One region of the Paucilactobacillus nenjiangensis genome, then DNA from elsewhere that is predicted to be linked to it. Evidence: a T-box and tRNA genes for the amino acid it is inferred to sense, from the RefSeq annotation. Region 1 holds a T-box; the other holds one or more tRNA genes.
The links. The T-box of region 1 lies ahead of leuS (leucine--tRNA ligase). A T-box ahead of a tRNA ligase gene usually reads a tRNA of that ligase, here a tRNA-Leu.
Positions count from the first base shown of each region.

Region 2: it encodes a tRNA-Leu, which carries the amino acid that the T-box ahead of leuS (leucine--tRNA ligase) is inferred to sense. The anticodon was not compared.

Region 1 is NZ_CP043939.1:902,444-919,133, reverse strand. Features, by position in the region: gene F0161_RS04655 (DUF1700 domain-containing protein) at 1-481, shown strand, start outside; gene F0161_RS04650 (hypothetical protein) at 484-738, shown strand; gene F0161_RS04645 (DUF4097 family beta strand repeat-containing protein) at 741-1,598, shown strand; gene F0161_RS04640 (hypothetical protein) at 1,787-2,389, opposite strand; gene mscL (large-conductance mechanosensitive channel protein MscL) at 2,500-2,868, shown strand; gene F0161_RS04630 (deoxynucleoside kinase) at 3,026-3,658, shown strand; gene F0161_RS04625 (glycoside hydrolase family 73 protein) at 3,674-4,954, opposite strand; gene F0161_RS04620 (universal stress protein) at 5,057-5,557, opposite strand; gene pepV (dipeptidase PepV) at 5,656-7,056, opposite strand; gene F0161_RS04610 (NAD(P)H-hydrate dehydratase) at 7,186-8,010, shown strand; gene F0161_RS04605 (pseudouridine synthase) at 8,032-8,739, opposite strand; gene F0161_RS04600 (putative polysaccharide biosynthesis protein) at 8,749-10,335, opposite strand; gene F0161_RS04595 (LytTR family DNA-binding domain-containing protein) at 10,627-11,058, shown strand; gene F0161_RS04590 (DUF3021 domain-containing protein) at 11,055-11,504, shown strand; gene leuS (leucine--tRNA ligase) at 11,563-13,980, opposite strand; T-box leader at 14,053-14,258, opposite strand; gene F0161_RS04580 (phosphatase PAP2 family protein) at 14,348-14,977, shown strand; gene F0161_RS04575 (class I SAM-dependent methyltransferase) at 14,980-15,537, shown strand; gene metK (methionine adenosyltransferase) at 15,623-16,690, opposite strand, start outside.
Region 2 is NZ_CP043939.1:1,824,504-1,841,193, reverse strand. Features, by position in the region: gene F0161_RS09490 (hypothetical protein) at 1-427, shown strand, start outside; gene F0161_RS09485 (GyrI-like domain-containing protein) at 522-1,145, shown strand; gene proC (pyrroline-5-carboxylate reductase) at 1,199-1,993, shown strand; gene nagA (N-acetylglucosamine-6-phosphate deacetylase) at 2,015-3,148, shown strand; gene F0161_RS09470 (GntR family transcriptional regulator) at 3,200-3,901, shown strand; gene F0161_RS09465 (ABC transporter permease) at 4,426-5,880, shown strand; gene F0161_RS09460 (ABC transporter ATP-binding protein) at 5,895-6,551, shown strand; gene F0161_RS09455 (nicotinate phosphoribosyltransferase) at 6,704-8,170, shown strand; gene nadE (ammonia-dependent NAD(+) synthetase) at 8,183-9,007, shown strand; gene F0161_RS09445 (Tex family protein) at 9,129-11,303, shown strand; gene F0161_RS09440 (SprT family protein) at 11,307-11,747, shown strand; tRNA gene F0161_RS09435 (tRNA-Leu) at 11,802-11,887, shown strand; gene F0161_RS09430 (beta-ketoacyl-ACP synthase III) at 12,020-12,991, shown strand; gene F0161_RS09425 (acetyl-CoA carboxylase biotin carboxyl carrier protein) at 12,997-13,362, shown strand; gene F0161_RS09420 (ATP-binding protein) at 13,367-14,704, shown strand; gene F0161_RS09415 (acetyl-CoA carboxylase carboxyltransferase subunit beta) at 14,685-15,473, shown strand; gene accA (carboxyltransferase subunit alpha) at 15,476-16,231, shown strand; gene F0161_RS09405 (AEC family transporter) at 16,332-16,690, shown strand, end outside.

The DNA of each region.
Region 1 (16,690 bases):
TCCCAAGCAATTATCTCGTAAAATTTTAGCAGATTACTCTATTAAGGCGGTTGACGACGCAACAGCTGGGGTTCCTCGTTATGAACCTAAATCTAAGAAAAACATCCGCATGATTTGGTTAGTCATCTTAGCCATATTTGCTGCCCCAATTGCACTTCCACTAGCCATTGCCATCATTGGCACAATTGCTGGCTTATTAATTGGTGTATTGGCCGTGATTGCCTGTATATTCGTTGTTATCATTGGATTCTTCGCCGTTGGAATTGCTGCCTTCTTCTCTGGATTAGCAATTATCGGTCAATCGTGGTCAACTGCCGTCCTCTTTATCGGTGGCGGTCTGGCAATCTTTGGCTTAGGTTTAGTAGCCTTACCAATTAGTTACGTCGTCGTTCGAGCACTAATTCAAATGACGGCCAACTTTTCACGTTTCTTATATAATCGATTTGTTACTTCAAAAAACACGGCAAAGGAGGCACATTAATTATGAAAAAATTTTTCTGCCTGTTAGCTATTGCCAGCATCATCTTGGGTGTTTGCGGTCTACTCTTTGGCATAATGACATTTGGTCATGCGCTAGTCTTAACGATTGCCGGAACGATTTTACTCAGTTTAGAAATTGGCGGATTAACGATTGTCTGCCTGCTAGTTGATGCTGTTGTCTTTTTGCTCTCAATCATCAACATTATTATCTATAAATTGTTTGTCCACGACCATAAAACACCACAGGAGGCCAAATAATCATGAAAAAGACTATTATTATTGGTGCAATCATCTTTATTATTGGTGCAATTCTTGCCTTTATTGGACTTTCAAATGGTGCATCAACAAGCTTAGTTTGGCAAAATGGCTTAAAAATTGATCGCCGCATCAATCAAACGAAACAAGTGTCGAAGTTTAATTCGATTCACCTAGATACAAACAATTATGAAGTAAAAATAAAATCTGGCACCAATTACTCTGTCGAAGTTAAAGGCTCAAAAATGGATAAGCCTAAAGTGGCGGTCAGTCATAAAGCTTTGACCATTGAGTCAGCTGAAAACGAATCTGGCACATTTGGATTCAACGATCATGATAACGAAATTATTATCACGGTTCCAAATGGTACTAAACTTGACGATGTTACAGGTTCAACGAACTATTACGAACTAGAAATCAATAACATTACCGCTAACAATATTAATCTCGATACCGATTCATCATTAGATGCTAACAATCTAATTGTTACCGGTGGTGGACATATTACCAGTACCAACGGTGAAATTGACCTTGAAAATTCGAACTTAACTAATGTTAATATCAAACAAACCAACGGCTCAGTATCTGCCGAGAATAGTACCTTTACTAGTGGCCGAATTGAAAATGAAAATGGCTCACTTGAATTAGACGATGTTACTTTCAATCAAACAGTTACCCTATCTAATGACAACGGTAAAATTGAAATTGAAAACCCAATCACTGAAGGTTACCAATTAACGTCAACTAATGGTTCAATTCATCTCTTCGGTAATCACCAAAGTTCCAACCTAAATCAAAATGAAAATGCAACTAACAAAATTGTTGCCACTACTACCAATGGTAAGATTGAAATTTCTAATTAAAGTATAGTGCTGCGCGAGTCGTTCAGTTCGTGAGCTTCTAGCTTAGTTAATGATAATTTCGCTTGTTTGAAATTGAATTAACTGAGCTAGGTGAACGAATTGACCAATGAAGCCAAATTACAGATAGTAATGACATGAAAAAAAAGCAACTAAGAGAAACTTATTCTCCTAGTTGCTTTTTTTGCAATTTAATTTTGTTCGGGAAAATTAAAAATCTCTTTTAAAATCGTGGCGCTGTTATGGGCTTGCATACCCTTCACTCGCAAATAATCAATATCTGCTAATAAAATATCCCGTGTCCATAAAGAAGACAAGTCTTCAAAATTTAAATAATTTAACGTCAGTTTCACCGCGTCGAGCGATGCAAGATAACCATCAAAATCATCACGATCTTTAAATTCTTTCGTTCCAATCACAATGGGTTCTTCTTGTTCAAACGCTTCGGTTAACATCTGAATTAAAATTGGCTGTTGGCCATATTTGGTGCTGGTTAAAAATTGCTCCAATTTCCAAACATCATAATATCCGTATTTTTTTGCGTTTTGTTCCCGAATTTTGACATTCAATAAATAATCATTATCTCGCTTCACATCATGAATACTGGTTAGGCGTACTGCATTCAAGCCATTAATTTTACTATCCATATCTAAGCCTAAGATCAACACAAACAGACTATCCATGGCAACAACATACCCAACTGTAAAAGTGTCGTCCGATGCGAAGTTGTATATAGCAACTAATTCATTATTTTGTTTAGCAAATATTAATTCTTGTTTCAATTCATTATTCATTAATCTGATTTCACTCTCATTTACCGCGATTTACTTTAGGCATTACTTTCCCTTATGGTATATTGATAATACATAGTATACATTAAATATTATTTCACAGGAGGAAACTTATGATTTCAGAATTTAAAAATTTTATCTCACGAGGAAATGTTGTTGATCTGGCTGTTGGGGTTATTATTGGAGCTGCCTTCACTGCCGTCGTTAAATCTTTCACTGAAAACCTAATTAGTCCTTTATTAGGAGTATTCTTAGGTAAAGTTGATTTTTCAAAAATTGTTTTAACCATCGGCTCTGCTCAATTCAAAGTCGGAACCTTTATTAACGATATCATTAATTTTTTAATTATCGCCTTTGTCGTTTTTCTCATGATTAAGGCAATTAACAAATTTGTTAAAAAGCAGGAAAAAACTGTGGCTCCTTCCAAAGAAGAAGAATATTTAAAGGACATTCGTGATTTATTAGAAAAACAATCTGAATAACTCATTTGTTTGATAAGAAACTGTAATAATCATTTGTATTCATTCAGAATGGCTTTTTGCTATATACAAGTTAAATCTCAATCAGTTTTATTTAGCGGAAAAATGTAGTAAGCTATTATGCATTGAGTTTTCTATTCTAAAGTAAAGAAGGACCATTATGGTGATTATAACAGCAGGTATGATTGGTGTCGGTAAAACAACCCTAACCGGACAAATTGCCGAACATTTAGGTACAAAAGCATTTTTCGAACCAGTTGGTGAGAATCCAGTTCTCCCCTTATATTACAAAGATCCTAAACAATACGGATTCTTACTTCAAATCTATTTTCTCAATAAACGTTTTTCAATGATTAAAAGCGCGTTGGCAGATGATAACAACGTTTTAGATCGATCAATTTATGAGGATGCATTATTTACTAAAGAAAATAATGCTGAAGGCAATATTACTGATACTGAACTGGGCGTCTACTTAAATCTACTAGATAACATGATGGATGATTTACAACAATTACCCAAAAAAGCACCTGATTTATTAGTCTATGCTGAAACAGATTTTGAAACGATCCTTTATCGCATCAAAAAACGTGGACGTGATTACGAACAATTCGACAACAATCCAGAGCTTGAATCATATTATTATAAAATGTGGACGGCTTACAAATCATGGTTTGATGACTATGATGTTAGCCCTAAAATCAAAATTGATTTACAAAAGTATGATCTTGAGAACCCTCACAATATTGATATCGTGTTAGGCCAAATTGATACTGCTCTCAAATCTTTTAGATAACCAACTTGCCAATTGTCATTTTTTGACAGTTGGCTTTTTTAATACAATTAACATGGTAATAATTACCATGACACATTGACCCATCACATTAATCTTGATGGAATCCTTATGTTGTCGACGCGTTTGTACGTGTTTATTAGACTGCTCGAAAACAAACGCACTTTTGGGAATGACAATCGCCGTTAGTGGTTTAACCCCTGTCTTTTTATCGAACTTAGTTAAATGATAAGTTTCAATAATTTGATTCAGTTTGAGGTTATATTGCGTATCTGTGGCATACGTTCCCGTCAACTTCAAGGTCACCTCTTGATAATTTGCACAGACACTTCTTTTAACCATCATAAACATGGGTTGGTTAAGAACGGTGGCATAGTCTTGTAACGACTCCGAAAAAGAATGATATTGCCTAAAATCGGCATTTACATATTGAAGTTCGCCTGACCCGTTATCCTCTTGTGTTTTCATTTGAATCGAACTACCCTTATAACCACCTTTGACGCCAAACAGGTTATAAATATCTGGTCGTGAGAGATCACTGGTCCCCCATGAACTTTCCAATGCAGCTTGAGCAATCATTACGGATGGATACAAATCATTTTTTCGAGCAATTTTAACAGCGTCTAACGCAATTAAATCGATAAATGCCTGGTGGCTTTCAATAATTGGTCCTAATGGTAAAGCTGGCAATTCTGGCAGTTGTAACAGTGTATTTAGTAATGACGATTCATCCACTGAATTGGGTGGATTGATTTCATTGGTCTGCTCCGCATAACTAATCGGTGCATGAATGTCCTTATGAACATCATGACTGGGTGTCGTTTGCTTCATTTCCGATTCAACAGACCTTGTCGCTGAACTGCTATTATCATGTGATTCATGTTTCAATTCATAGATTTCATTGCCTAATCGTACCCCCTCTTGATAACCTGCTTGAAACACTTCACTTTTATTGTTCACATCGTGAGTTTGATGTTTATATCCGTCTGTACGTCCTTTTTTTTCACCTTTTTTATATTCAACTTTTAAATTGGCATATATTTCGGTGTACAAAATATAATCATTTTTAGTATCAAATTCTTCTCTCCTGACCAGATGGCCACTAATAATGTTGGCAGTGGCCTGATCAGTAATTTTCTTATGTAATTCATCCTCAACTTTGGAAGTTGAATCAATAGACTCAGAACTGGAACTAGTCAGGATTTCATCCTTTGAATTAACATCATCGGCATCAACACTAATGGCACCAAATAAAAATATCCCCACAATTAGACTTATTAATATCTGCTTACTTTTCATTTTTTCACTCCTAATAAGTAGTCACACTTATTAAGTACGAAAAAATTTTTGTTTTTACGTTAAAAAAATGACCATCCGAAGATGATCATTTAGTATTACTATTTAAATTTCTGGATAAGTTGTCTTTTGTAAATCGACGGCTTGATTATTCTCATCAGTTTTAACGACAATAACATCGCAAGGTGATTCACGGATAACATATGCAGCAGTTGATCCGACAATCATCCGACCAATAAAGTTCAGGCCAGTTGCCCCCACCACAATTAAATCAACATCATTATCTTGTGGATAGTCATTGCCTAACTCAACTTTAGCATTACCAATTTTAACATCGGTAACGACGTCTTTGACGCCCGCTGCTAAAGCTGTCTTCTTATATTCGGCGAGTTTTTTCTCCATTTCAGAAACCGAGGAATCATAAACACTCCTGTCAATGAATCCATATCCGACCGTACTGGTATTGGGAAATCTTTCTCCGTTAATCACACTAAGTAATGATAAAATTGCACCATTTTGTGCAGCAATCGAAATCGCTTTGTTTAAAGCCATCTCTGATTGTTTAGATCCATCAATTCCGACTAATACATTTGAATATTTGCTCATAACCGGCACCTCCATAAGATTAGACTACAATTAAATATTATTTATTTCCTAATTAAATTGTAGCATAATTATAACACGAATGGTAATGATATGGTCATTTAATCCGTAATCAATCGGTTGATTCCATCCATATAAATGGCCATTGCAGTAATTAAATCATCAACTGGCTGAAATTCATTCACTTGATGCATGGTATCAGGTGTATGTGGGAAAAGTGCGCCAAATGCAACGCCACGTTCCATCATCCGACCATATGTCCCACCACCGACTACTTCAGGCAATGCATCAACGTCGCCAGTGATTTCACGATAAGATGCCATCAAAGAAACAACTAACGGATCATCAGTTGAAACATAATGTGGCAACATCCCCTCTAATTGATAGGTAAAGGCATGCAGTTTGTCGGTCACCTTATTAATACCGACTTGAATATCATTCGGCGTAATTCCTTGTGGATAACGGAAATTCAAATCAATTTGACCACCATCTTCGGCTTTAAAATTCATTAAGCCAACATTCATGGTCAACTCACCCATTAATTCATCAGTGTAATCGAGTTCGAAATTTTTTAATCTAGAATCAACATGTAAATATGATCCGACAAATTCAAGAAAATCACCGGCGTCGCCATGAATATCTTGGTGTTTCAGGAAGTTGGCCAAATATGTTCCGGCATTGTCTCCATTTTTGGGTTCCATACCGTGAGCTGCTTTTCCGACAAAGCTAATGGTAAATTGTTCACCATCTTGAATCACTTTTCCAGTTACAGAAGTTTGTGCTAGATACTCATCTAAGGCCTGCATTAATTGGGTCAGTTCGCCGCCTTCAATCACGGCTTCGGCATCACGAGGAACCATATTAGGACGTAATCCTGAATCAAAGGAAACCAATTTAACGCGCCCATCATTAGCTCCTTTAAAATCAACTTTTAAAGAAAAATTGCCTTTTTCACCGTTGATTAATGGAAAACTTGCATCGGGTGAGAAACCATAAGTTGGCGCAGGTTCAACTTCAAAATACCGTTTCATTCCGGTCCAATTACTTTCTTCGTCTGTACCAACAATAAAGCGGACAGTTTTATTAGGGACAACTCCCATATCTTTCAAAGTTTTCATGGCATAATAAGCCGCCATTCCGGGCCCCTTGTCGTCAGAGGCACCACGACCATAAAAGTTGCCATCTTTAATTACTGGATTAAAGGGATCCGTATCCCAGCCATTTCCGGCCGGCATGACATCCACATGAGCCAAAATCGCTAAGGTTTCGTCTCCTTCACCCCATTGTGCGTAACCGACTACATTGTCAATATTCTTAACTTTAAAACCATCTTGCTGGGCCATTTCTAAAAATACCTTTAGGGCAGTTGCTGGTTCTGGTCCAAGTGGAAATTCATCTGTTGCTTGTGCATCATCCCGAACACTGGGGATTTTCATCATTGTAATTAAATCATTAATATATTCTTCTTGTTGTTCTTGGGCTTTAGCTTGCCAATTGACCATAACTAAATTAACCTCCAATTGCTTAAAAACTTAGTTATATTGTAACATAATTCAGTGAATCTTATTTTTAAATTTGGTGTATTGAGTAAAAATGATATAATTAAGAAAACTAACAAGGACTGATTAACAATGCTGACTCTATCTGAAGATATACTTACTAAAACAATTCGTACTCGACCTGACAATAGTTATAAGGGCACATACGGTCGAATCGTACTTGTCGGTGGTAATGCCAATTTTGGCGGTGCCATCATCATGGCTTCAACGGCTGCAGTGTACGCAGGTGCTGGATTAGTGACTACAGGAACTGATACTAGTAATCTCAGTAGTTTACACGCTAATTTGCCAGAAACTATGTTTGTCAATTACTACGATAAAGTAAAATTAAGTCAACTAGTTAGTGACGCTACAACGGTTGTCGTCGGTCCCGGTTTAGGTGAAGATTTCCATAGTGAAGAAGTCTTAGCGACGGTGTTAGCCAATACTAACGCTGACCAAACCGTCATTATCGACGGATCGGCCATCACACTGCTTGCAGCTCACAAAATTGATACTCCTGCTGGAAACTTAATTTATACCCCACACGAAATGGAATGGCAACGTTTATCCGGTATCAAAATTGGTGAACAGACCGTAGAAGCCAACCAAGTTGTCCAAAAACAATTTAATGCGACCATTGTTTTAAAGAAACATCATTCAGAAATTTACACCAAAACCGATACCTATCAATTACCAATTGGCACTCCTGCCCAAGCAACTGGCGGTATGGGTGATACCTTAGCCGGTATGATTGGTGGCTTTACCGCACAATTTGAAAATCAACAAAATGCAGTTTTAGCAGCAGTTTACACACACAGTGCAATTGCAGAAGAGCTAGCACAATCACAATACGTAGTGTTGCCTCATCAAATCAGCCAAGCGCTGCCTAGTTTCATGAAACGTTATGCCAATTAGAAAAACTCTAGACATTTTAGTCTAGAGCTTTTTTAATTCCTCAATTTCAGACAAAGTAAGTTCACGATATTCGCCAGGAAGTAAGGCTTCATCAGTTAATCCTGCAAAGGAAACTCGATGCAGCTTAACTACTTTTTCGCCAAAAGCGCCAAACATCCGCTTTACTTCATGATATTTACCTTCATGCAATGTCAATTCAACCACCGAATCAGGATCTTGACTAATCAACCGCGCGTCATCAGCCACCGCAGTTGTGCCGTCCTTCAACTCAATGCCATCCTTGAGTTGTTGTAAATCAGTGTCAGCAATTTGTCCCGTCACCGTCGCTAAATAAGTTTTGCGTGTTTTACTTTTTGGCGAAGCCAAGCGGTGCCCTAACTTACCATCCATCATCACTAAAATAATTCCAGTCGTATCTTTATCTAACCGACCCACCGGAAATAAATCCGTTCGGTAATCTTCCGGTGTAAATAAATCCATCACCGTTTTCTCTTTTTCGTCACTGGTAGCAGTGATAACACCAGCTGGTTTATTCACCAAATAAAAATATTCGGCTTGATATTTAATTGGCTTACCATCAACAGCCACTTCATGTTCGTCGGGCTTGACTTTGAAATCATATTTCTTAGCCACTTGACCATCGACCGTCACCCGATTGTGCTTAATCAATTCATGAACTTCGTTGCGCGAACCCACTTGCTGTTCTCGTAAATACTTGTCTAATCTCATTGAGTACCCCTATTTAATGTGCAACTTAATCCGTAAACTATCCATTCTAGGTCCAAGCAGCATCTGTGCCAATCTTGATTTCAAAACAAGATAGACGTAGACCAAGCCACCACCAGCCACAGCTGGAATTAATACCAAGGCAGCGGTCACCCGTCCACTTGGATCAATCACGAAGTAAAGTAACGTCACAATCAATTTTGCTACTGCATAAGTAATAATTGAATACAGTAAAATTTGATTAATCGTTTTGAACATCTTTCTAAATGGAATGTGAAACTCATTATTTAACGAATGAATAATCAGATAACTCGTCACTGCCATCCCGACACCAGTCGACAACAGCGGTCCAATCGTCTTAAACATGAAAATCATCGGGTACTGCAAAACTAATTTGACCAGCAAGCCAATACCTAACATTTTCAAAGTCTTTATGTTTTCCGAAACGCCTTGCATAATTGCAGCGACGATTGTAAATAGTCCCATAAAAATTGCAACGTACGCTGAGATTTCTAGAATTGTTGAGCCACTAGCACTGTAACGATAGAACACCGTATAAATTGGTGTTGAGACTGCTGCTAATCCTAGTGCAGCAGGAATCATGACAAAATAAAAGAGCATTAATGCATTGGAAATTTGATTACGAATATCCCGATTATCTTTTCGAGCTCGTGCAGCTGATAACAGTGGAATTACAGCTTCTGACATCGCTGACGCTAAGGAAATAACAATCATAATCAACTTGTTGGCATTAAATGAAAATAGTGCCCACAACTGATTTAACTGCCACATCGAGTAACTACCGACACGCTGCATTGCATCAAAGAAAGTATACTGATCAATTAATTGAAAAATAATCGTCCCAGAACTTACGATAACGAATGGGATGGCCTGAATAATAATATCTTTAATCAGAGTCCAAGATGAAATCACGAGTTCATCATTACTATTGTCTCTAAGATCATTCATTTGCTTCCGGTTCTTTAACCAGTAATAGCCCAGAATGATAATGCCACCAATTGCTCCAATAAAGGCGGCAAAAGTTGAATGCACCACGGCAGTTTTCCAACTACCATGCATAATTTTCATGATGACATATGTACTTGCCAACATATAAATAACGCGGAACAGTTGCTCATTAAATTGTGAAATGGCAGAAGGTGCCATTTGATGATATCCCTGAAATAAGCCCCGACTGAGACTCATCCCCGGAATCACCAAAACAGCTACTGCTAGTGAACGTAATACCGGGACTACATTAGCATCCCCGTTGGCCAACAGTGGCGCACCAAAGAATAAAATCATCGCTGAAATTAAACCGGTAAACGCAGATACCAGCATCCCATGCTTATAAAGACGCCGTCCCACTCCATATTCATTTAACTCATTGTAATGTGATACCAACTTAGAGACTGCGGCAGGAATCCCGGCAGTAGCCGCCATTAAGAACAGACTATAGATATTATAGCCTTTACTAAATAAGGCATTAGCTTGATCACTATATGCCCCTAGCCATGTTACCCATGGAATGATATAAATCGCACCAAGGATTCGCGAAAAAATGCTCCCTGCAGTCATCCAAACAGACCCCTGGACCATTTGCTCTTGAGCATTAAGATTCCCTGATAAATCTAATTTTCCACCATCTGCGCGCAATATACTAGTACCAACTTCCTTTTGTTTCAATCCTTACTATTCTATCGTTGAAACGTACCGGACGCAATTAATTTTTTGCAAAGTTTTACTGAAGTGCAAAAACTTAAGCTGAATTTAAAAAAATCTCAATAGAAAAATGGCCAACTATCCTCCCCCACAAACCACTCATCCTTAAAAGATAGAATTATTAAAGTCACTGGGTTATTCTTTTGATAAGGGGAAGGAGGACCCAAAATGAAAGTTAATTTTATGCAAAATGAACAACTAATTGATAATCTAATTGTTCTGCAAGCTAAACAAATGAATGTAGAGATTGAACAAATCATTCGCAACATTGAAAATAAACCCCATTCGTTGACGGGAACACTTAATGACAGAACACTTTCCCAACCCACTCAAAATTTTGTGAGAATCTATACTGCTCAAAAGAAGGTGTTTGGTGTTACGTTGACTGAAGAGATAATTCTAAATTCTCGTCTTTATGAACTTGAAGCCATCTTGCCTGATAACTTTATTCGAATTTCGAATACGGAAATCATTAACATCCATTATTTAGACAGATTAGAACTAACAAAAAACGGAATTATCAATATTCATTTTAAAAACAACGAGCAAACCAGTTCCTCGAGACGATACTTACCCAAAATAAAGGAGCGATTATTATGATAAAAAAAATTTTATTACAATTAACCAAAGGCGCCGTAATCGGCGTAAATGCTGGATTACTGATTTCTCTTGCATTTAGTTATTTGTTGAAATTAAATGAATATGTTCCCGCACCTCCGCGTTTTTTAAACCATTTTCACAATCAAACAAACGCGATGTTGGTATCCGTCATAATTTGGGCAGTCATCGGAGGCGTTTTTTCCTGTACAAATTTAATTTTTTCAGAATTTGACTGGAGTATCACTAAAATGACGATTGTTCATTTCGGTATTACCTTTTTCCTCTTTTTGCCGCTTGCCTTAATAGCTGGGTGGTTTCCATTCTCCTTGTTTAATATTTCAGCATTTTTCGTTGAATTTGGAATTATTTACAGCATAATTTGGATCATTTCTATGCTGCAGACGAAAAAGGAAATTAATAAAATTAATGCTCGTTTATTGAAGTAACAAAGACGGCCTCAGGAAAAAATCTCCTGAGGCCTTTTTAGTACGATTAGAATTCTATTTAAATAACAATATTAACAATCTTGCCTGGAACCACGATTAACTTACGAATATCTTGTCCATCAATGGTTGAATGAACATGTTCATTAGCCAATGCTATTTTTTGAACAGCAGCTTTATCTAAGTCTTTGGCAACTTTAATGTGTCCCTTAACTTTACCATTAACTTGAACTACCATTTCAATTTCATCTTCAACTAATTGACTTTCGTCATATGTTGGCCATGTTTGATAAGCAATCGTATCACTTTCATTAAAGAAGCTCCAAAGTTCTTCCGCCACGTGAGGCATGATCGGCGAAATCATCTTAACGAAACCTTCCATGTATTCAACTGGTAGGTCATCAACTTTATAAGCATCATTAACAAAGACCATCAATTGAGAAATTCCAGTGTTAAAATGCATTCTACCGAAATCTTCAGTAACTTTCTTAACTGTTTGATTGTAGATTTTATCTAACTTACCGTCATTGATTGTGGTAATGCGGTCGCGTAATTTGTTGTCGTCATCGACGAATAGTCGCCAAATCCGTTGAATCCACTTGTAACTACCGTGCAATCCTTTTTCACCCCACGGCACTGATTCTTCCAAAGGTCCCATGAACATTTCATAGAGACGAAGAGTATCAGCACCATATTGGTTAACAATATCATCGGGATTAACAACGTTACCCTTTGATTTAGACATTTTTTCATGGTTTTCACCGAGAATCATGCCTTGGTTAACTAATTTTTGGAATGGTTCTTTGGTTGGTACAATGCCTAAATCATAAAGGACTTTGTGCCAGAAACGTGCATACAATAAATGGAGAACCGCATGTTCTGCACCACCAACGTATAAATCAACTGGTGACCAATAGTTAAGTGCTTCTTGGCTAGCTAATTCTTTGTCATTATCTGGATCCATATAACGGAGCCAATACCAAGATGAACCGGCCCATTGTGGCATTGTGTTCGTCTCACGTTTACCCTTACGACCATTTTCATCCACAACGTTAACCCAGTCATCGATGTTGGCTAATGGACTTTCTCCAGTTCCAGATGGTTCCAATTGATTAGTATCTGGTAAGCGCAGTGGTAATTCATCTTCAGGGACTAATGTGGTTTCACCATCTTCCCATTGAATCACAGGAATTGGTTCACCCCAGTAACGTTGACGTGAGAAAATCCAGTCACGAAGACGGTAATTAACCTTCTTTTCACCGGCATGGTGTTCTTCAAGCCAGTCAATCATTTCACTAATCGCATCCGCTTTGTTCTTACCATTCAAGAATTCTGAATTGATATGAGCGCCATCTCCAACATAAGGAGCTTCTTGCACATCCCCACCTTCAATCACTGGTGTAATACGTAAATCAAATTTCTTAGCAAATTCCCAGTCACGTTCATCGTGAGCAGGTACGGCCATAATTGCACCTGTCCCATATGATGCTAAGACATAATCACCAATCCAAATTGGTAATTTATCGCCATTAACTGGATTAATGCCATAAGCACCAGTAAATACCCCAGACTTATCTTTGTTAAGATCAGTCCGTTCCAGGTCAGAACGACGAGATACTTCATCTTGGTACTTTTTAATGGCATCGGCTTGTTCTGGCGTCGTAATTTGGTCTACTAACTCGTGTTCAGGAGCTAGCACCATGTACGATGCACCAAAAAGCGTATCCGGACGAGTTGTAAAGACTTCAATCTGTGCGCCTTCATGCCCCTCAACATTAAAGAACACACTAGAACCAGTTGAACGTCCAATCCAGTTACGTTGTTGTTCTTTGATACTTTCAGGCCAATCCAAATCGTCCAAATCATCAACTAAGCGGTCAGCATATTCAGTAATTTTTAAAACCCATTGGCGCATTGGTTTGCGATAAACTGGATAACCACCACGTTCGGTTTTACCATCAACGACTTCTTCATTGGCAACCACTGTTCCACCCATAAAGTCAGGTGCCCAGTTAACCATAATTTTATCTTCGTAAGCTAAGCCTTTTTTGTAAAGTTGTTCAAAAATCCATTGGGTCCATTTGTAAAATTTAGGATCAGTGGTATTGATTTCTCGATCCCAATCATAAGAGAATCCAAGTGATTGGATTTGCTTTTTAAAGACTTGGATATTTTGATTGGTAAAATCTTTAGGGTTATTACCGGTTTTTAATGCGTATTGTTCTGCAGGTAAACCAAACGCATCCCAACCCATTGGATGCAAAACATTGAACCCTTGCATTCTGTGCATCCGAGAAACTGCATCAGTGGCAGTATAACCTTCGGGATGTCCAACGTGTAGTCCTTGCCCAGAAGGATAAGGGAACATATCTAAGGCATAATACTTTGGCTTATCATTATTAATTGTTGCCTTAAACGTCTTGTTATCTTGCCAAAATTTTTGCCATTTTTTTTCAATCGCATCATGTTCGTATGCCATGTTATTCTCTTCTTCCTTAAAAATATTATGTATTTTTGTTGTTGAAATAAAAAAATCCCATAGGAAAAACTCCTATAGGACGAATAAACTCCGCGGTACCACCCATTTTCTACATTACTGTAGCGCTTGTCTTTCGTAACGCGAAATCACGTTTTCACTTACTTAGTTCAGCGAAAAGTTTTTAAAGGTGAGTTCAAAAACTAATATTTCCACGTTCACACTAGCACGCAGTCTCTTTAAAATACCAGAAATTTACTATTCCTTTTCAACAATCAAATATTGATACAATAGTACCAAACCAATCCCGTCTTTGCAAGGTGGCTGATGTGGTAGACTAAAGATATAAACTTAACAAGGATGAAGATAAATGATTACACAACGGATAAGTAAAACTCAGGCAGCCTTCTTTGTTGCCGCCCTCCTAATTTTTATCGCCCTATTGACCGGTATCAAAATGAATGCCAACTGGGTGCACACATTTGATCAGACCATCATTAACTTGATTCGCCAATTTTCACCATCAAAAACGGCCTTTTTTAAAGCCTATACTGTGTTCTTTAACACTCTACCGATTATGATTGTCGTGGTGGTTGGTGTTGCGGTCTTGTTCATGTACAAATTTTATCGGATTGGTTTCTTTTTCTTACTGATTCCACTAGTTGGTTCAATAATCAACGTGGGTATTAAAGACATGATTGATCGTGCTCGCCCACAAACTAACCAGCTATTACATTATGGCGGTTACAGTTTTCCAAGTGGTCACTCTGCGATTGCGACTTTGGTGTTCGGTTCAATTATTCTTCTAGTTCAACGGCTCCCAATTCCTCGCTACGTGAAATGGTTATTAATCGCTATTTTGTTGTTTGCCATCTTGTTAGTAGGAATCTCACGGATTTATATTGGCGTTCACTATCCCAGTGATGTCCTGGCAGGTTTTTGTCTTGGATTTATAGTCATTACCATTGGTCAATTTGTATTTAAAATAAAGAAGACATGATTATGAAATTAGCTCCTGCACTACAATACAGTCACGAATTATTAAAAAATACCGTTCGCCCTGGTGAAACCGTCGTTGATGCAACTGTTGGTAATGGTCATGACACTCAATTTTTAGCTGAATTAGTTGGTAATTCTGGTCAAGTACTTGGCTTTGACATTCAACCAGCAGCAATCCAAGCCACTACCACCAGATTAGCCGCTGCCAATTTACAAAATGTTTCACTGTACCAAACTGGACATCAAAACGTTGACCAATATCTATCCACAGATCTGTCCGCAGCCATTTTTAACTTAGGCTATTTGCCAAGTGGTGATAAGTCAGTAATTACTCACGGACAAACCACCATTGAAGCTGTTCAAAAAATGTTACCTCACTTAAGGACGGAAGGTTTGATTTGTTTAGTTGTGTATTATGGACATCCTGGCGGGAATGACGAAAGAATTGCTGTGGAAAAATTTACTGCCACTCTCCCACAAAAAGAATTTAATGTCCTCGAATATCAATTTGTTAATCAAGCCCATACGCCACCTAAATTAATTGTGATTCAAAAACGTTAATTGTGATTCCACATAAAAAACAACTCACCTAAAAATTTTAGATGAGTTGCTTTTTTGTCTGCATTAATGGCAAACCTTTTTATAATTATGCTAATTCTTCTTTTAGTGCATCAATCTTATCAAGATGTTCCCAAGGTAAATCAATATCTGTCCGACCAAAATGTCCATAAGCAGCAGTTTGCTTGTAAATTGGACGTTGTAAATCAAGCATTTGAATGATACCTTGTGGACGTAAATCAAAGTTATGGCGGATAGCTTCTGTTAACGCAGCATTTGTGACCGTTCCAGTACCAAATGTATCAACTGAAACGGAAACTGGTTGTGCAACACCAATTGCATAGGCTAATTGAACTTCAACCTTCTTGGCAAAACCAGCGGCCACGATATTTTTGGCAATATAACGCGCGGCATAACTAGCTGAACGGTCAACTTTCGTTGCGTCCTTACCAGAAAAGGCACCACCACCATGATGAGCTGCACCACCATAAGTATCAACAATCACTTTACGTCCTGTCAATCCGGCATCCCCTTGAGGACCACCAATCACAAAACGACCAGTTGGATTAATATAATATTTGGTTTTATCGTCCAACAATTCAGCTGGAATGACATTTTTAATAACCTGTTCAATGACATCCTTACGAATTTGCTCCAACGAAACTTCTTCATCATGTTGAGTACTCAAAACAACCGTATCAACACGTTCTGGGACGTTGTTATCATCGTATTCGATGGTAACTTCGGCCTTTGCGTCAGGACGCAAATATTTCAACGCACCAGAATGACGTAATTTAGCAATTCGTTGCATCAACTTATGACTCAACGAAAGCGCTAATGGCATCAATTCAGGTGTTTCATCAGTAGCATAACCAAACATTAAACCTTGATCACCGGCACCAATTTGGTCGAGTGGATCAACATCACCATCACGACGTTCAAGAGCTTCATCGACTCCTTGAGCAATATCAGGTGATTGTTCATCTAATGCTACTAACACGGCACAAGTGTCTCCATCAAAACCAATCTTTGAATCGTTATAGCCGATTTTTTTGATTGTATCGCGGACAACACCTTGAATATCAACATAAGCAGAGGTTGATACTTCACCGAAAACTAACACCAATCCGGTAGTAACTGATGTTTCGCAGGCAAC
Region 2 (16,690 bases), 920 kb from region 1:
TCAAAGTCTAGTGGCCAAGTATCCACAACGTTCATTGGTGTCGGATCAGTATGTAGATAAATTAATTACGACTTTTGACTTAGATTTAGAAGAACAATCTTTGAATTATTTAAAATATAATTATTTAATTGGGTTTATGGAAATTATTCCCGATGATTCGGTTGATAAGAACGTTAATATTGCCTTGGATTATGCCAATAGTTTTGCGTATGCTGATTACGTCAAAATGTTGTTACGCCGTTATCCTTCGATTCACATCGATGACTGCTTGTCTGATCACACAGACATCTACATGACTGACGTTTATTCTGATTTTGTCAAAATTCCACAAGTTGTTTGGCCAAATTTGCCTGACAAAAAAGAATTAATTGCGTTTGAAAAAATCGTGCAAAATACACAATTTAATAAAATTAAGCTAGCTGACTAATTCATCCAACTATCCTACAGTTTGTAGGGTAGTTTTTTGTTTGAAATAACCGCAGATAATCGTTATCTTTAAGATAGTAAATGGAAGAATTCATATGACAAAAATTGAATGGAAGAAAACGGAACCCTGGTACTCAACACGGAAAAAGGCAAGAATTCTAACCTTGCCAGATCAACATTATTTTTTAATTGATGGCCTGGGTGATCCTAACCAAGCCGACTTTGCCCAGCGCGTACAAACCCTTTATCCGTTATCATATGCGATTCGAATGAGCTATCGCAATGATTGGGAGATTGATGGGTATCAAGAATATACGGTCTATCCATTACAAGGACATTGGTCAATTCAAGAGCAGTATCTTAATCAGACGCCGATGAAAAAAGATTATTTTAAATACACGATTGGCATTAAACAGCCTGAGTTTGTGACTGCGGCAGTAGCAGAAAAAGCTAAACAACGAGCAGCTGAGAAAGTTGATGCGGCGTTACTTAAACAGGTGAGGTTCGAAACAATTAAAGGTAAACAGGTCAGCCAAATTTTGCATGTTGGTCCATTTGATGAAGAACCAGTCAGTTTTGCTAAACTCGAAGACTATTTAAAGACTGAAGGATACCAACGGGTTTCGCATGAACACGATGAAATTTATTTGTCTGATCCAAGAAAAACGGCCCCTGAAAAGATGAAAACTATCTTGCAAGTTGAAATTAAATTGGTATAGACCTCTAAATCGTGGTACAATGACACTAGTCAAATTGAAAGGATGATATTTACATGAAGGTTGGATTTATTGGCGCCGGTGAAATGGCGAAAGCAATTATCAACGGCTTGTTAAAAGCGAACCATGTTTCTGGTTCAGATATCTATCTCCATAGTGCACATGCTAACAATTACGAACCATTTGCTCAGGCAAAAGGCTTAGTGGCTGCTAGTACAAATAAAGAAGTTGTACAAAATTCAGATTATGTAGTGCTGGCAGTGACACCGGATCGTGCAGCTGACGTACTTCGAGAAGTCAATGATGTACTGACAGACAAAGTTTTGATTTCGATTGTTGGAGGGATGAGTATCCAACGGTTAGAAGAATTGACAGGTTATAACACACCTATTTTACGTGCATTACCAAATGTAAATGTCGAAATAACAGCAGGGATGACTGCAATCCATGCGAATGAACAACTCAATGAAGCTCAAACGAAACAAGCAGTTGGGCTATTTGAAGCAATTGGGTCTGTCAGTGAACAGCCAGAAGATAAATTTAGTATTTTTAGTGCGATGGCTGGAAGTGGACCTGCTTACGTGGCCTATTTCATTGATGCAATGAGTCGTGCTGGGGTGAAATACGGCTTGAGCAAACAAACGGCCACTGAAATTGCCGCATCTGTTGTTCAAGGTTCTGCACAGTTAGTGACAGAATCAGGCGAAACACCAATGGATGTTGTTGACGCCGTTTCTTCACCAGGTGGAAGTACAGTTCGCGGGTTACTAGCGATGGAAGAAGCCGGCTTTATGACTTCAATTATTAAATGTATCGACGCTACAATTGGTCAGGACAAAAAAGTAGATTAAAAATTAGGAGTGTAATCAAGCATGAGTATCGTATTAAAACATGCACAAATTTATACAGGGTTAGAATTAATTCGTGACGGCTTTATTCGCTTTGATAAGCAAATTGAAGCAGTCGGTCCAATGAGTGAATTTCGGGCGCAAGCAGGTGATCAAGTCGAATTTGTAAGCGGTAAAAAAATTATCCCTGGATTTATTGATGTGCATACACATGGTGGCTATGGTCTGGACACGATGGATGGAAATGCTGACGAAATTAATACAATGGTTAACAAAATGATACACGAAGGGATTACCACCATTTTCCCAACAACAATGACTCAATCAGATCAAGCTATTGATCATGCTATGAAGGGGGTTGCTGAAGCAGCCAAAGTTAACCCTGTGATTAAGGGAACTCATTTGGAAGGCCCATTTATTGCGGCAATTTATAAGGGTGCCCAACCCGAAAAATACATCAAAGATCCTGATCCAAAACTATTGGACCACTGGAATGAACTATCTAATCATTTAGTTCGTTTAATTACGTACGCACCTGAAGATAAGGGTGCACGTGTCTTTGAAGATTATTGTTTGGAACACGGCATTGTCCCATCAGCCGGCCACAGTAATGCAACCCGTGAACAAATGTTAGCTAGTCGTGCAACTCACGTGACTCATTTGTATAACGCACAACGTGAATTTAAGCATCGTGAACCAGGTGTAACTGGACATGCCATGCTTGAAGATGATATGTATTGTGAATTAATTTGTGATGGTTTCCATATTGTCCCTGATATGTTGCGTTTGGCCTTTGAACAAAAGGGTGCCGATAAAATTGAATTGGTTACAGATTCAATGCGTGCTAAAGGAATGCCTGAGGGCGAAAGTGAATTAGGTGGCCAAAAAGTTATCGTTAAGGATAAGCAAGCGCGTTTGGAATCAGGCAATTTAGCTGGCTCCGTCTTGACGTTTAATGATGCCTTTAAGAATGCTATTTCATTCATGAACTGTACCATTGAAGATGCAGTCAAGATGTCATCTGTCAACCAAGCAACCGAATTTGGCTTGGATGATAAAGGAACCCTAGAAGTTGGCAAAGATGCTGACTTGAATATCATGAACAGTACCTTAGATGTTGAACGTGTGTATAGTTATGGACGTCACTTTGACAATTAATTAAAATTGGTATAGACTTTCGATATTCTTAAATAGCGGAGGAACTGACATATGGCCTCACCGGTATACATTCAAATTCATAATCAAATCAAAGCAGAGATTGAGGACGGCAAGTGGGCAGTTGGTGCTAAAATACCTGCTGAACGTGAACTTTCACTTCAATTTGATGTGAGCAGAATGACGCTACGACAGGCCATCCAAACATTGGTTGACGAAGGAATTCTTGAACGACGAGTTGGTTCTGGAACCTATGTTTCCAATCAAAAGGTTCAAGAAAAAATGTCTGGAGTGACCAGTTTTACCGATTTAATGAAGGCTGCTGGTAAAGTAGCCTCTAGTAAGACGATTTCTTACCATATGACGATGCCATCTCAAAGTGAAATTGATCAATTGAAGTTGAAAAATGGTCAAAAGGTGTTACGAATGGAACGAATTCGTTATGGTAGTGGCGTCCCAATTTGTTTTGAAATTGCGACGATTCCATCTGACTTAATTTCTGGGCTGACTAAAGAAGAAATCACGACCTCCCTTTATAGTTCATTAGAAAATAAGGCAAAGCTTTTCCCTGGGAAAGCGATGCAAACCGTGTCAGCGATGGCAGCATCCGAAAAAATCGCCGAACATCTGGAAGTAAAACGCGGGGATGCTTTGCTTCGTGTCCGCCAATTATCATATCTTCAAGATGGGCGTCCCTTTGAATATGTTCATACCCAATACGTTGGAGATCGGTTTGAATTCGTGTTGGAAAGATAGCCCAGAGTGTGAACCTAATTGTTCAATTCTGGAGCATTTGCAAAGTAAAACAATTAGCCGGGTCTATCGGTTAGTTGTTTTATGAGCTAAGCGAGAGAATTAATTAGGTGAGCACGATTATGTTATGGGTGGCATTGATGACTAGGCGGAAATTGCAGACTTATTGAACGTAATTTGGCTATCGGGTATTTGCTTTACGAGCTAAGCGAGAGAATTAATTAGGTAAGCATGATTATGTTATGGGTGGCATTGATGACTAGGCGGAAATTGCAGACTTATTGAACGTAATTTAGCTATCGGGTATTTGCTTTACGAGCTAAGCGAGAGAATTAATTTGTTGAGCACGATTATCTATCTACTAAACATCGAAATATGTAATGAAATGACGAGAGTGGTTCGGCTAAATTTGGCTGACCGCTTTTTTCTTGCGATAAAATCCATGAAACGAGCTAACTAAATTCATAAATAAGTCATTTTTATTCAGTAAAGTGTTCTTATGAATTAATTATCAGGAGGAAACAAGTATGAATTTTGTTAAACGAGCTTGGCTTAGTTTAGTCGCTAAGAAAGGTAGAACAGTATTGTTAGCAGTTATCACTTCTGCCATTATGCTTTTCGTTTTAGCAGGGTTACTAATTAATAATGCAGCCGATTCGGCAATTAAAAATGCCAAAGCTAATGTGGGGGCGACCTTAACGTTGTCTGCCAATCGTGAGGCAGCATTTAGTAAATCTCAAGCTAGTAGTTCCTCGACGACGAAAAAGACAGTTAAAATGTCTTCAGTTAAGTTGAGTGATGCTGCTAAGATTGCTAAATTAAACCATGTTGCGAGTTATAATGTTTCGGCAACGGCTTCCGTTAACGCGTCAAGTTTTGATGCAATTACGACGACAAGTAGTTCTAACCAGCAAGGTGGTTCAGATTCGTCTAGTAGTGGTGATATTTCAATTAGTGGGTTAACGAATACTGCCTCATCAACTTCGTTTACTGATGGAACCAATAAAATCACTAAGGGACGCGGAATCACTGCCTCAGATAAGAATACTAACAATGTGGCCATTGAGTCCGAATTAGCCAAACAAGAAAACATTAGTGTTGGTGACACCATTACCGTCAAGTCGGCTTCTGGTAGCAAGTCTTACAAACTAAAGGTTGTTGGAATTTATAAGTCTAGTTCAAGTTCATCGACTCAAATGGGCCCCGGCGCCAGTGATCCTGGCAATACAATTTATGGATCATACACGCTAGCTAACACAATTAAGGGGACTAAGTACGCTAATACTGCAGATTCAGTTACCTTTACAATTTCGGAACCATCAAAGATTAGTAGTGTGAAAACCGCTGGTAACAAAATCATCAACAATTCCAAATACACTTTGGCAACAAATGATGCTAGTTATCAAACTGTTAAATCAGCCATGAGCAGTGTTAAGTCATTTTCAAATAAAATCGTCTGGCTTGTGTCAATTGCCGGGACCATTATCTTAGCTTTGATTGTAATCTTGATGGTTCGAGAACGTCGCCATGAAATTGGCATCTTACTGTCGATGGGTGAACAACGATGGAAAATTATTGGTCAACTATTTACTGAAATGGTCATCATTTTAGTCGTTGGGTTAGCTGTTGCTGGAATCGGTGGTAAGATCGTTGGTGACAAGCTTGGTTCACAATTAGTTTCATCACAAGCAGCAACCTCGGCCGGTACAATTTCAGCTCCAGGTGATAAGAACGTGCAAATGAGTGGTAAGCCAAGTGGTGGCGGTGGCGGCAGTATGGCCGGTGGTTCCAAGCCAAGTGGTGGTATGTCTGGTGGGGCAACCGCTGGGACTTCGACAAGCGACACTGACATTGATGTAAACTTATCAGTGGTTGAGATGGTTGAACTGGGAGGCTTTGGTCTCGCAATTATGTTCCTATCGGTCTTACTCGCTTCCGGCGGAATACTCCGATTACAGCCCAAGAAAGTGTCAATTGATTAAATGGAGGTATTTATATGTTAGCGACGAAAGACTTAGGATACTGGTACGACAATCCAGATAATATTTTATTTGAAGAAGTCAATTTAGAATTTGACACTGGTAAGTTATATGCGATTGTTGGACAAAGTGGTTCAGGTAAAACAACTTTTCTATCACTGTTGGCTGGTCTTGATACGCCTAAAATGGGTTCGATAGAATTCAATGGCAGTGATTTGAAACGCATCGGTTTAAACAATTACCGCAAAAAAGACGTGTCAGTAATTTTTCAATCATATAATCTCTTTACTTACATGTCACCACTCAATAATTTAATGACGGCCATGGCTGTAACCAACGCTGAACATAAGGGTGATAAAGAATATGCCCGAGATATGTTGCGTCAATTAGGACTATCTGAATTACAAATGGATAAAAATATGCAACACTTATCCGGTGGACAACAACAACGGGTGGCAATTGCCAGGACATTAGTGTTAGATGCCCAAGTGATTGTTGCTGATGAGCCCACTGGGAATTTGGATGAAGACAATACCGCAGAAGTAATTGAACTCTTCCAAAGAATCGCGCATGAACGTGATAAGTGTGTCATCATCGTGACCCATGAAACCGCGGTGGCGGCGGCATGTGATGTCTCCTATCGACTATCGCACCACGTGTTTACGAAAGAATAATTTAAGATAACTATTATGAGCGAAGCCGAATAATGAGGCTTCGTTTTTTGTTCAATCGTAATTAATATTGTTATTTCATCAATGATGGCCAAACGTGGTAAAATGATAGCGTTATGTATTTACAGTAATAAAATTACGGAGGGTACCTAATCATGAGTTACCAATTTCCAGATGACAGTTGCACATTACATACGGACGCATACGAACTCAGTATGATGCAAACGTATTGGAAAAAAGGAATCGGTCAGCGCCGAGCTGTTTTTGAAGCGTATTTCCGCGACATGCCGTTTAAGAATGGTTATGCAGTTTTTGCAGGCCTACAAAGAGTTGTGGAATATATCGAACAGTTAACCTTTTCAAAGAGTGATATCGAATATTTAAGAACAACGAACCAATTTGATGATGACTTTTTGGATTATTTAAAAGATTTTAAATTTGAAGGCTCAATTAACAGTGCCGTTGAAGGCGAACTTGTCTTTAACAATGAACCGATTATTCAAGTTGATGCACCATTGATGGTGGGTCAATTAATTGAAACAGCAATCTTGAATATTATTAATTATCAAACCTTGATTGCGACCAAAGCAGCCCGAATTAAATCAGTCGTGGGGACTGATCCAGTTCTGGAGTTTGGTTCTCGTCGTGCACAAGAAATGGATGCAGCCATCTGGGGGACCAGAGCGGCTTATATTGGTGGCTTTGATGCGACTAGTAACGTTCGTGCTGGGAAGCTATTTAATATTCCAATTAGTGGAACTCATGCCCATGCACTAGTGCAAGCTTATATGAACGATTATGATGCTTTCATGGCATACGCCGAAACCCATCGTGATTGTGTCTTTTTGGTGGACACATTTGATACGTTAAAGAGTGGGGTGCCAAACGCAATTCGAGTAGCGAAGGAAATGGGAGACAAGATTAATTTCCAAGGAGTTCGCATTGATAGTGGTGATATGGCCTACATTTCAAAACGTGTGCGTGAAATGTTGGATGAAGCTGGTTTTCCTGATGCAAAAGTTTATGCTTCCAACGATTTAGATGAAAAGACAATTTTGAACTTGAAAATGCAACACGCAAAGATTGATGTTTGGGGCGTGGGTACTAAGTTGATTACTGCTTTTGATCAACCAGCTTTGGGTGCCGTTTATAAGTTAGTGTCATTTGAAAATGATGATGGCAAAATGATTGATACCATCAAAATTTCTAGTAATGCTTCGAAGGTTTCAACTCCAGGTAAGAAACAGGTTTGGCGAATTACTGACACCGGGGATGGCAAATCAGAAGGTGATTACATCACGTTATTTGATGAAGATCCACAAGCTCAAGATTCAATTTATATGTTTAGCCCAGATTACACGTATATCAACAAGACGGTTGATAATTTTGAAGCTCGCGCTGTGTTGCAGCCAATTTATGAGAATGGCAAATTAACCTATGACTTACCTTCTTTGGAAGATATTAAGAAGGGATCGCAAGCACGCTTAAACTTATTATGGGATGAATATAAACGTGATTTGAATCCACAAATTTATCCTGTTGACTTGTCGCAAAACTGTTTTGATAATAAAATGGAGATTATTAACGAAGTTCGTGATTATGTAAATAAGTTGAATTTTTAATGAGGTGAGAGAATGAGTCCAAAACAAACTGAAATCATCAATGCGTTACAAGTACAACCAACGATTGATGTTCAAGAAGAGATTAGAAATAGTATTGATTTTTTGAAACAATATTTATTGAAGACTGGGCTAAAAGGATTAGTCCTCGGAATTTCAGGTGGACAAGATTCTTCACTAGCAGGTAAGTTATCACAATTGGCCATGGAAGAATTACGTAAAGAGACGGGCAACAGTGATTATCAATTTATTGCGGTTCGTTTGCCATATGGAAGTCAAGCCGATGAATCGGATGCAATGGCTTCAATTGAGTATATTCAACCCGACAAAACTGTTCGAGTAAATATTAAAGAAGCAGTAGATGCAACTGTCGCTGCGGTAGAAGAAAACAACATTACTGTGTCTGATTTTAATCGTGGTAACATTAAGGCCCGCCAACGAATGATTGCTCAATATTCGGTTGCTGGCGGATTTAATGCAGCGGTGGTTGGAACTGATCATGCTGCCGAAGCGGTCACCGGATTTTATACTAAGTTTGGGGATGGCGGAGCAGATGTGACGCCACTCTGGCGTTTAAACAAACGTCAAGGGAAAGCATTGCTTAAAGCTCTTGATGCACCTGAACATTTATACGTTAAAGTACCGACAGCAGATCTTGAAGATGATCGACCCGCTTTACCTGATGAAGTCGCATTAGGGGTAAAGTATGACGATATCGATGACTATTTGGAAGGCCGTGAAGTACCAGCCAAATCAGCTGCAACCATTGAAAATTGGTATAATAAAACCCAACACAAACGCCACCTTCCAATCACTGTTAAAGATGAATGGTGGAAATAAGTAAAAGCGAAGCCAACTGGTCAGCTACAGAGCATTCGTGATAGAAAAATAAATACCTCGATTTCATATTGAAGTCGAGGTATTGTTATGAATAGATTCAATAAAGGGGAATACAAACTTAATGGAAGAACAAACTGTTCAACTAGTTAAAAATAATTTGCAGGGAATTAGCGGCAAGCAAGTCAACACGGTCTTAAAACTCATGGATGAGGGCAATACTGTGCCGTTTATTGCACGTTATCGAAAAGAAATGACTGGTAGTTTGGATGAAGTCCAAATTCAAGACATTGAAACTGAATATAAGCGCGTAACAACTCTTCAAGACCGAAAGACGGCGGTTGTTAAAAGTATTGCTGAACAAGGTAAGCTAACTGAAACGTTAGAAAAGAAGATTCAATCTGCGGAAAAAATTCAAGATGTGGAAGATTTATATTTGCCATACAAGCAGAAAAGACAGACTAAAGCGATGGTCGCAAAAGAAAGAGGCTTAGAGCCATTAGCTAACTGGATCTTGTCGTTCCCAACTGACAGTTTAACCACCAAAGCCGAGCAATTTGTTGATGCTGAGAAAAAATTGCCTGATGTCCAAGCTGTACTTGATGGATCACATGAAATTTTAGCCGAAGCATTTAGTGAAATTGCGGTTGTTCGTAACTGGATTCGTAACCAAACTATGACCAATGGGACAGTCGAAACGACGGTTAAAACGAAGGGTAAAGAGCTTGACGAATTAGGAGTTTATCAACAATATTATCAATTCGAAGAACCCATCAAACGCATGTCGTCGACCAGAACGATGGCCATCAATCGCGGTGAAAAAGAAAAAATATTAACCGTCAAAGTTAAGGTTGAAACTGAACCAATAATGACCTTCTTTAGATTTAGATTGATTGGCAAACATGCAGATAGTGAAGCAACACAGTTTATTGAAGTAGCCTATCAAGATGCGTATAAACGCTTTATTGGTCCAGCAATTGAACGTGAAATTCGAAATAGTTTAACAGACGATGCCCAAGAACAATCGATTAAAGTGTTCGGTCAAAATCTGTACAACTTATTGATGCAGGCGCCAATTAAAGGCAAGGTTGTGTTAGGATTTGATCCGGCTTATCGTACTGGATGTAAGTTGGCGGTCATCGATGAAAATGGTAAGTTTTTAGAAAAAGCTGTTATTTATCCACATAAGCCAGCGCCCGAAGCAAAACGACAAGCCGCTCAACAAGAATTTATTGATTTGTTAACGAAATATCATGTTGAAATGATTGCCATTGGTAATGGAACTGCAAGTCGTGAATCAGAACTATTTGTGGCGGAAGCAATTACGAAAATCAAACAACCCATTTATTATGTAATCGTCAATGAAGCGGGTGCGTCAGTTTATTCAGCTAGTCAAGAAGCACGGGATGAATTTCCCGACTTGCACGTTGAACAACGTAGTGCCATCAGCATCGGACGGCGGTTACAAGATCCATTAGCCGAATTAGTCAAAATTAATCCAGAGTCGGTGGGTGTGGGTCAGTATCAACATGATCTACCAGCGAAAGATTTAGATAGTGAGTTGGATGTGGTTGTTGAACGGGCAGTCAACCGTGTCGGTGTTAATCTGAATACGGCCAGTTATCAATTATTGACGCATATTTCTGGCTTGTCGAAAACGATAGCTGAAAATATTGTCAAATATCGTGATGAAAATGGGCGTTATAATAGTCGAACAGAATTGAAAAAAGTTCCACGTTTAGGACCTAAAGCATTTGAACAATCAGTTGGCTTTTTGAGAATCATTGGTGGCAAAACGCCATTAGATAATACCGATATTCATCCAGAAAGTTATGCCACGGCCAAAAAAGTATTAATCGCAGCCGGTGTGGATGCTAAAGAGTTAGGTACTGATTCAGCAGCTGACAAACTCAAACAAATTAATGCCAAACAATTACCAACTGACGAGTCAGTCGGAATGGAAACTTTGAATGATATTTTAAATAGTTTGCAAAATCCAGGCCGTGATTTACGTGATAACATGCCAGCACCGTTATTACGTAAGGATGTTTTAACTATGGAAGATTTGAGCGAAGGCATGAAGCTGGAAGGTACGGTGCGAAACGTAGTTGATTTTGGTGCTTTTGTCGATATTGGTGTGAAGCATGATGGTCTGGTGCACGTTTCTAAGCTAACTAAAAAGTTTGTGTCTGATCCTAAGCAAGTTGTCTCCGTTGGCGATATTGTGGAAGTATGGATTGATTCAGTGGACTTGAATCGACAAAGAATTCAGTTGACGATGATTGATCCGAAAGAGTAAAAAATGACGAATTTAGAATTACAAAATTTAACACAAAAATTGTCGACTGAAAAATTTAATCGACCATTTATCCATGATGTCTATTTTAACCAACGGCTGCGGACTACTGGTGGCCGCTATCATTTGAACGATCATCATATTGATATTAATCCGAAAATGATTGATCAATTTGATATGGATAACTTGGTGGGTGTGATTTTACACGAACTGTGTCACTATCATCTACATTTAACAGGTAAGGATTATCATCATGGTAGTCATGACTTTAAAGCATTGTTGCAGCAAGTTGGTGGAAGTCGTTATGCGCCAATTCCTGCGACTGAACAAGCAAAGATGGTGCGCTATCAATGCCAATCATGCTGGAATGTTGTAGTGAGGCGCAGAAAATTAAATGTGAAGCGCTATGTTTGTGCTAGATGTGGTGGCCGATTGAAGTTAATTTAATCAATTTGAGTATTGTCATCTGCAAAAATATTTGCTATGATAGTATTCGTTGATGCGGCGGTGGCGGAACTGGCAGACGCGCAAGATTAAGGATCTTGTGGACAATTATGTCCGTGGAGGTTCAAGTCCTCTTCGCCGCATATTATACGATTGAAAGAGTTTGGTGTGAGCCGAACTCTTTTTGTTTGTTTAAAGGTTTATGTAGATAAGTAGCATTTTCAATGTCGCTACGATAAAATGTAGTGGTTCGCAAATTGAAAGTAGGGATTATGATGGAAACTTTTGCTAAAATTACTGCAACCGCGGGCTATGTGCCAGACCGGATTGTAGCCAATGAAGAACTTGCCGAATTGATGGATACATCAGATGATTGGATTGTGGCCCATACCGGAATTCACACGCGTCACTATGCAATGAATCAGGAAAACACGTCAGATTTATCGGTGCAAGTTGGACAAAAGTTAATTGAACAAGCTGGTATTGACGCTGAAGAGATTGATTTAATTATCATTTCCACGATTACGCCAGATTCATTAACTCCATCAACTGCTGCAATTGTGCAAGGAAAGCTACATGCCAAAAATGCGATGGCCTTTGACCTCAGCGCAGCCTGTGCGGGGTTTGTTTATGCCATGAGCGTAGCGGATAAAATGATGCGTAGTGGATTATATCGCCACGCAATCGTGATTAGCGCTGAAGTTAATTCCAAAATGATGGATTTTACAGACAGAACATCCACGGTTTTCTTCGGGGATGGAGCTGGTGGTGCGCTATTGAGCCAAACCGATGATGCCGCACAAGAATTTTTAATTGATGAAAAAATTGAAACTGATGGAACTGGGGCCACCACTATCCATAGCGGTCGAGTTAACCCAATTACTCACATTAGCGCTGATAATTTTCCGGTGACTGATGCTTTTTATCAAGATGGTCGTTCGGTATTTGAATTCGCCACCCAAACGGTGCCAGTTCAAATGCGGGAATTGTTATCAAAAAATCATTTAAGCGGGAATGATTTAGAGGCCGTAATTTGTCATCAAGCTAATCTAAGAATTATTGAAAAAATAAGTGACACACTCGGAGTCGATATGGGCAAGTTTCCGCACACGGTTGAACGGTTTGGTAATACATCGTCAGCCGGAATTCCGTTGACTTTGTCTACACTCGAACACGCAGACAAACCTGTATTGTTAACAGGATTTGGTGCAGGCTTGGCTTATGGTAGTATACTCATTAGGATGTAATTGATATGAATGCAAAACAAATTAATACTTTAATTTCACAATTAAAAAAAATAGATTTCACACATGCTCGAATTAAAATTGATGATTTCGAACTGGAAATTGATCGAGATGGTTCCGAACAAATCGTTGATTCCGATACGGAAGTCATTACTAGCCCAATGATTGGCATCTTTCATCAAAATGAGCAGCCAATCAAGGTTGGTGACGTGGTAGACAAGACTGCCGTCTTAGGTCAAATCGAGAGCATGAAACTCTATAATGAGTTAGTTGCTGGGGTAGAAGGTCAAATAACGAAGGTCTTAGTTGCTGATGGAGCAGCAGTTGAATTCGGCCAAAACTTATTTGAGATTGAATTAAACGAGGATATTTAGGGTCATGTTTAAAAAAGTTTTAATTGCTAATCGTGGAGAAATTGCCTGTCGATTGATTCGGGCTTGCCAACAATTAAATATAAAAACAGTTGCAGTTTATTCGACTGTTGATAAAGATGCGACATTTGTCCAAATGGCAGATGAAGCTTTTTGTATTGGGTCATCTGCAGCCACGGCGTCTTATTTGAATCGTGAAGCAGTTTTAATGGCTGGGGTGATTGCGAATGTTGATGCAATTCATCCGGGCTATGGCTTTTTAGCAGAAGATGGAATGTTTGTGCAAATGTGTGAACAGTGCGGGATTCAATGGTTAGGACCTCGGTCTGAAATTATTGCCTTGATGGGTGATAAAGCGTCTGCTCGTAAATTTGCAGCGAGTCGAGGAGTTGCTATTATTCCAGGGACACAAGTCATCGACGATACAGAAAAAATTACCGTAGCAGCGACAAAACTTGGTTTTCCTTTGTTAATCAAAGCCAGTCGTGGTGGTGGCGGTAAAGGAATCAAAAAAGTTACACGCCTAGAAGAATTGGACAATATGGTTCAGTTAGCCAAAGGTGAATCACAATCTGCGTTCGCGAATGGTGAAATTTATTTGGAAAAAGTTTTAACCCAAGCGCGCCATATTGAAATTCAAATTATTGGTGATCAAAAGGGGCATATTCAAATTTTAGGTGACCGTGATTGCACGTTGCAAATCGGTCGCCAAAAGGTGATTGAAGAAAGTACGGCGACTTTTATTACTGGCGCTCAACGGCGAGAACTCGGTCAAGCAGTTCATCAATTGCTTGATGGGGTCGGTTATCAAGGGCTAGGCACGGTTGAATTTTTGTTTTGTGAAGACCGCTTTTATTTCTTAGAAATGAACACCCGATTACAAGTTGAACACGGTGTGACTGAAGCAACTTCTGGATTAGATGTGGTTTTATTACAGCTACAACTGGCTTCAGGCCAAGGCAAAATTGCCAGTGAAAATACGCCAACCCATAGTGGAGTGGCAATTGAAGCTCGGATTTCCATGAATCTGAATTCAAAAGAAGCACGTTTGGACACGTTTGAGGTGCCAGCCGATGTCCGAGTTGATACTGGCTACCAAACTGGTGACAAGATTACGCCATATTATGATGCGTTATTAGCAAAACTCATTGTGCACGGTGAGACTAGAATGGCTGCCATTCAAAAAATGCAACAAGCTTTGTCAGAAGTAAGAATCAGTGGTATTGATACCAATCTAGAGTTGTTACAGCAAATTATGGATAACACGAAGTATCAGCAAAACTCATTTACAATCGAAACGTTAGATGCGGGGATGGTGAAACAATATGAGTCACTTACCAGCTAATGGAACGTGGAGTAAATGTCCATTTTGCAATGCTCATGTGAACCAACTAGAGTGGGGCTTTTATAAGCAATGTCCACATTGTCATCGTTATCTACGGCTCACGGCGCAACAACGAATTAATCAAGTGGTTGATGCGAATTCATTTAGTCAAATTGACACGAATGTTGAATCGACAAACCACTTGAATGTGCCAGAATACACCCAAAAACTAGCTAAAGCACATCAGCAAAGTGGATTAGATGAAGCAATGGTGATTGGTCAAGCCAAAATCAAGGCACAGCCAACATTAATCGGGGTAATGGACACTCATTTTATGATGGGAACGCTGAATACTGCTGTGGGCATGATTATTAAGCAATTGTATTTAGAAGGTGCACAACGACGATTACCCATCGTCATTTTCATTGCCTCTGGTGGAGCGCGAATGCAAGAAGGCATCTATTCATTACTTCAAATGAACACGATTCTCAATGCGAAGCGAGCTTTTGACCAACAAGACTTGTTTTCGATGAATGTTTTAACGGACCCAACCATGGGTGGCGTTTCGGCTAGCTTTGCATTTGAAGGTGATATTGTGATTGCCGAAAAATATACCCAAATTGGATTTGCGGGTCGTCGCGTGATTGAAACTATTTCTAACGAACAGTTACCAGTTGATTTTCAAGATGCTGATCATTTAAAGCAACATGGCTTGTTAGATGACGTGATTGAACGAGCTGCTATTGCTGACTATGTCGGGAAAATGTTGAAATTGCACCAAGGAGAATAAACATGCTAGATAAACAGCTTCAAATTATCAGAAGTAGTCATCGAATCTCTAGTGCTGACTTATTAAGCCAAATTGTGACGGATTTTACCGAAATTCATGGAGATCGAGTTTTGGGGGATGATCCTGCCCTAACGGCCGGAATTGCTCTATTTGAAGGCATGCCGGTGACGGTACTCGCAGTTAATCGTGGTCATAGTATGCAAGAACGCCAACGATTTAATGGTGGACAAGTACGAGTCAGTGGCTATCGTAAAGCTTTAAGAATGATAGTGGCGGCAGAAAAGTTCCACCGTCCAGTGATTTCACTGATTGATATGCCTGGCGCTGATGCTAGTGTTGACTCTGAAGATCACGGGCAGAGCCAAGCCATTGCAGATTTAATGAGTAAAATGGGTGCATTGACCGTTCCGAATATTGCTGTCTTTCTTGGTGAAGGTCATAGTGGTGGGGCACTAGCTTTATCGAATGCCAACCGGATTTTAATGCTTGAATCGGCCTTATTTTCCGTGGCCTCTCCAGAAGCAGTTGCAGCTATTATTACTACCGACGATGACGTCAGTGAATATCTTCCAATGACAGCCAGTCAGTTGTTAAAAATTGGAGTAAATGATGAAACTATATTGGAAAATCAGAATTTAGTCATCAATTTAAAATCGGCATTGAAAAAACATGTGTCTTCATTAACATCATTATCAGCAGAAGAATTAATTACAGATCGCAGTAATAAATTTAACCAAGTGTTGAACACCTGGAAGTAAGAATGGAAGCCCTACCAGGTGGTACGGCTTTTTTATTTTGCAATTTAATCCTTGATACGTGTGCTATACTTTTTACATTACATATTTTGGAGGCATAGAAGTGTCAGTCTTTTTATCGAGTGTTTCGGGAGTTTTGATTATTCTAATCATGGTCGTGATTGGATACATATTGGCAGAAAAAAAGTGGTTTGATGAAAATTCCACTCGTCTTTTGTCAAAGTTAGTTACACAAATTGCTCTACCAGCATACATGATCACCACCATTATGCGTGATTTTACCGCCCACGATTTAAAAACATTGTTACCTGATTTGAGATATCCAGTTATTTCAATGTTAATATTGTTTGCATTGTCATTTGCCGTGTCTAATGCATTACATATTAAAAAATCACATGCGGGACTCTTTTCATCAATGTTCTTTAACTCAAATACAGTGTTTGTCGGATTACCAATTAATTT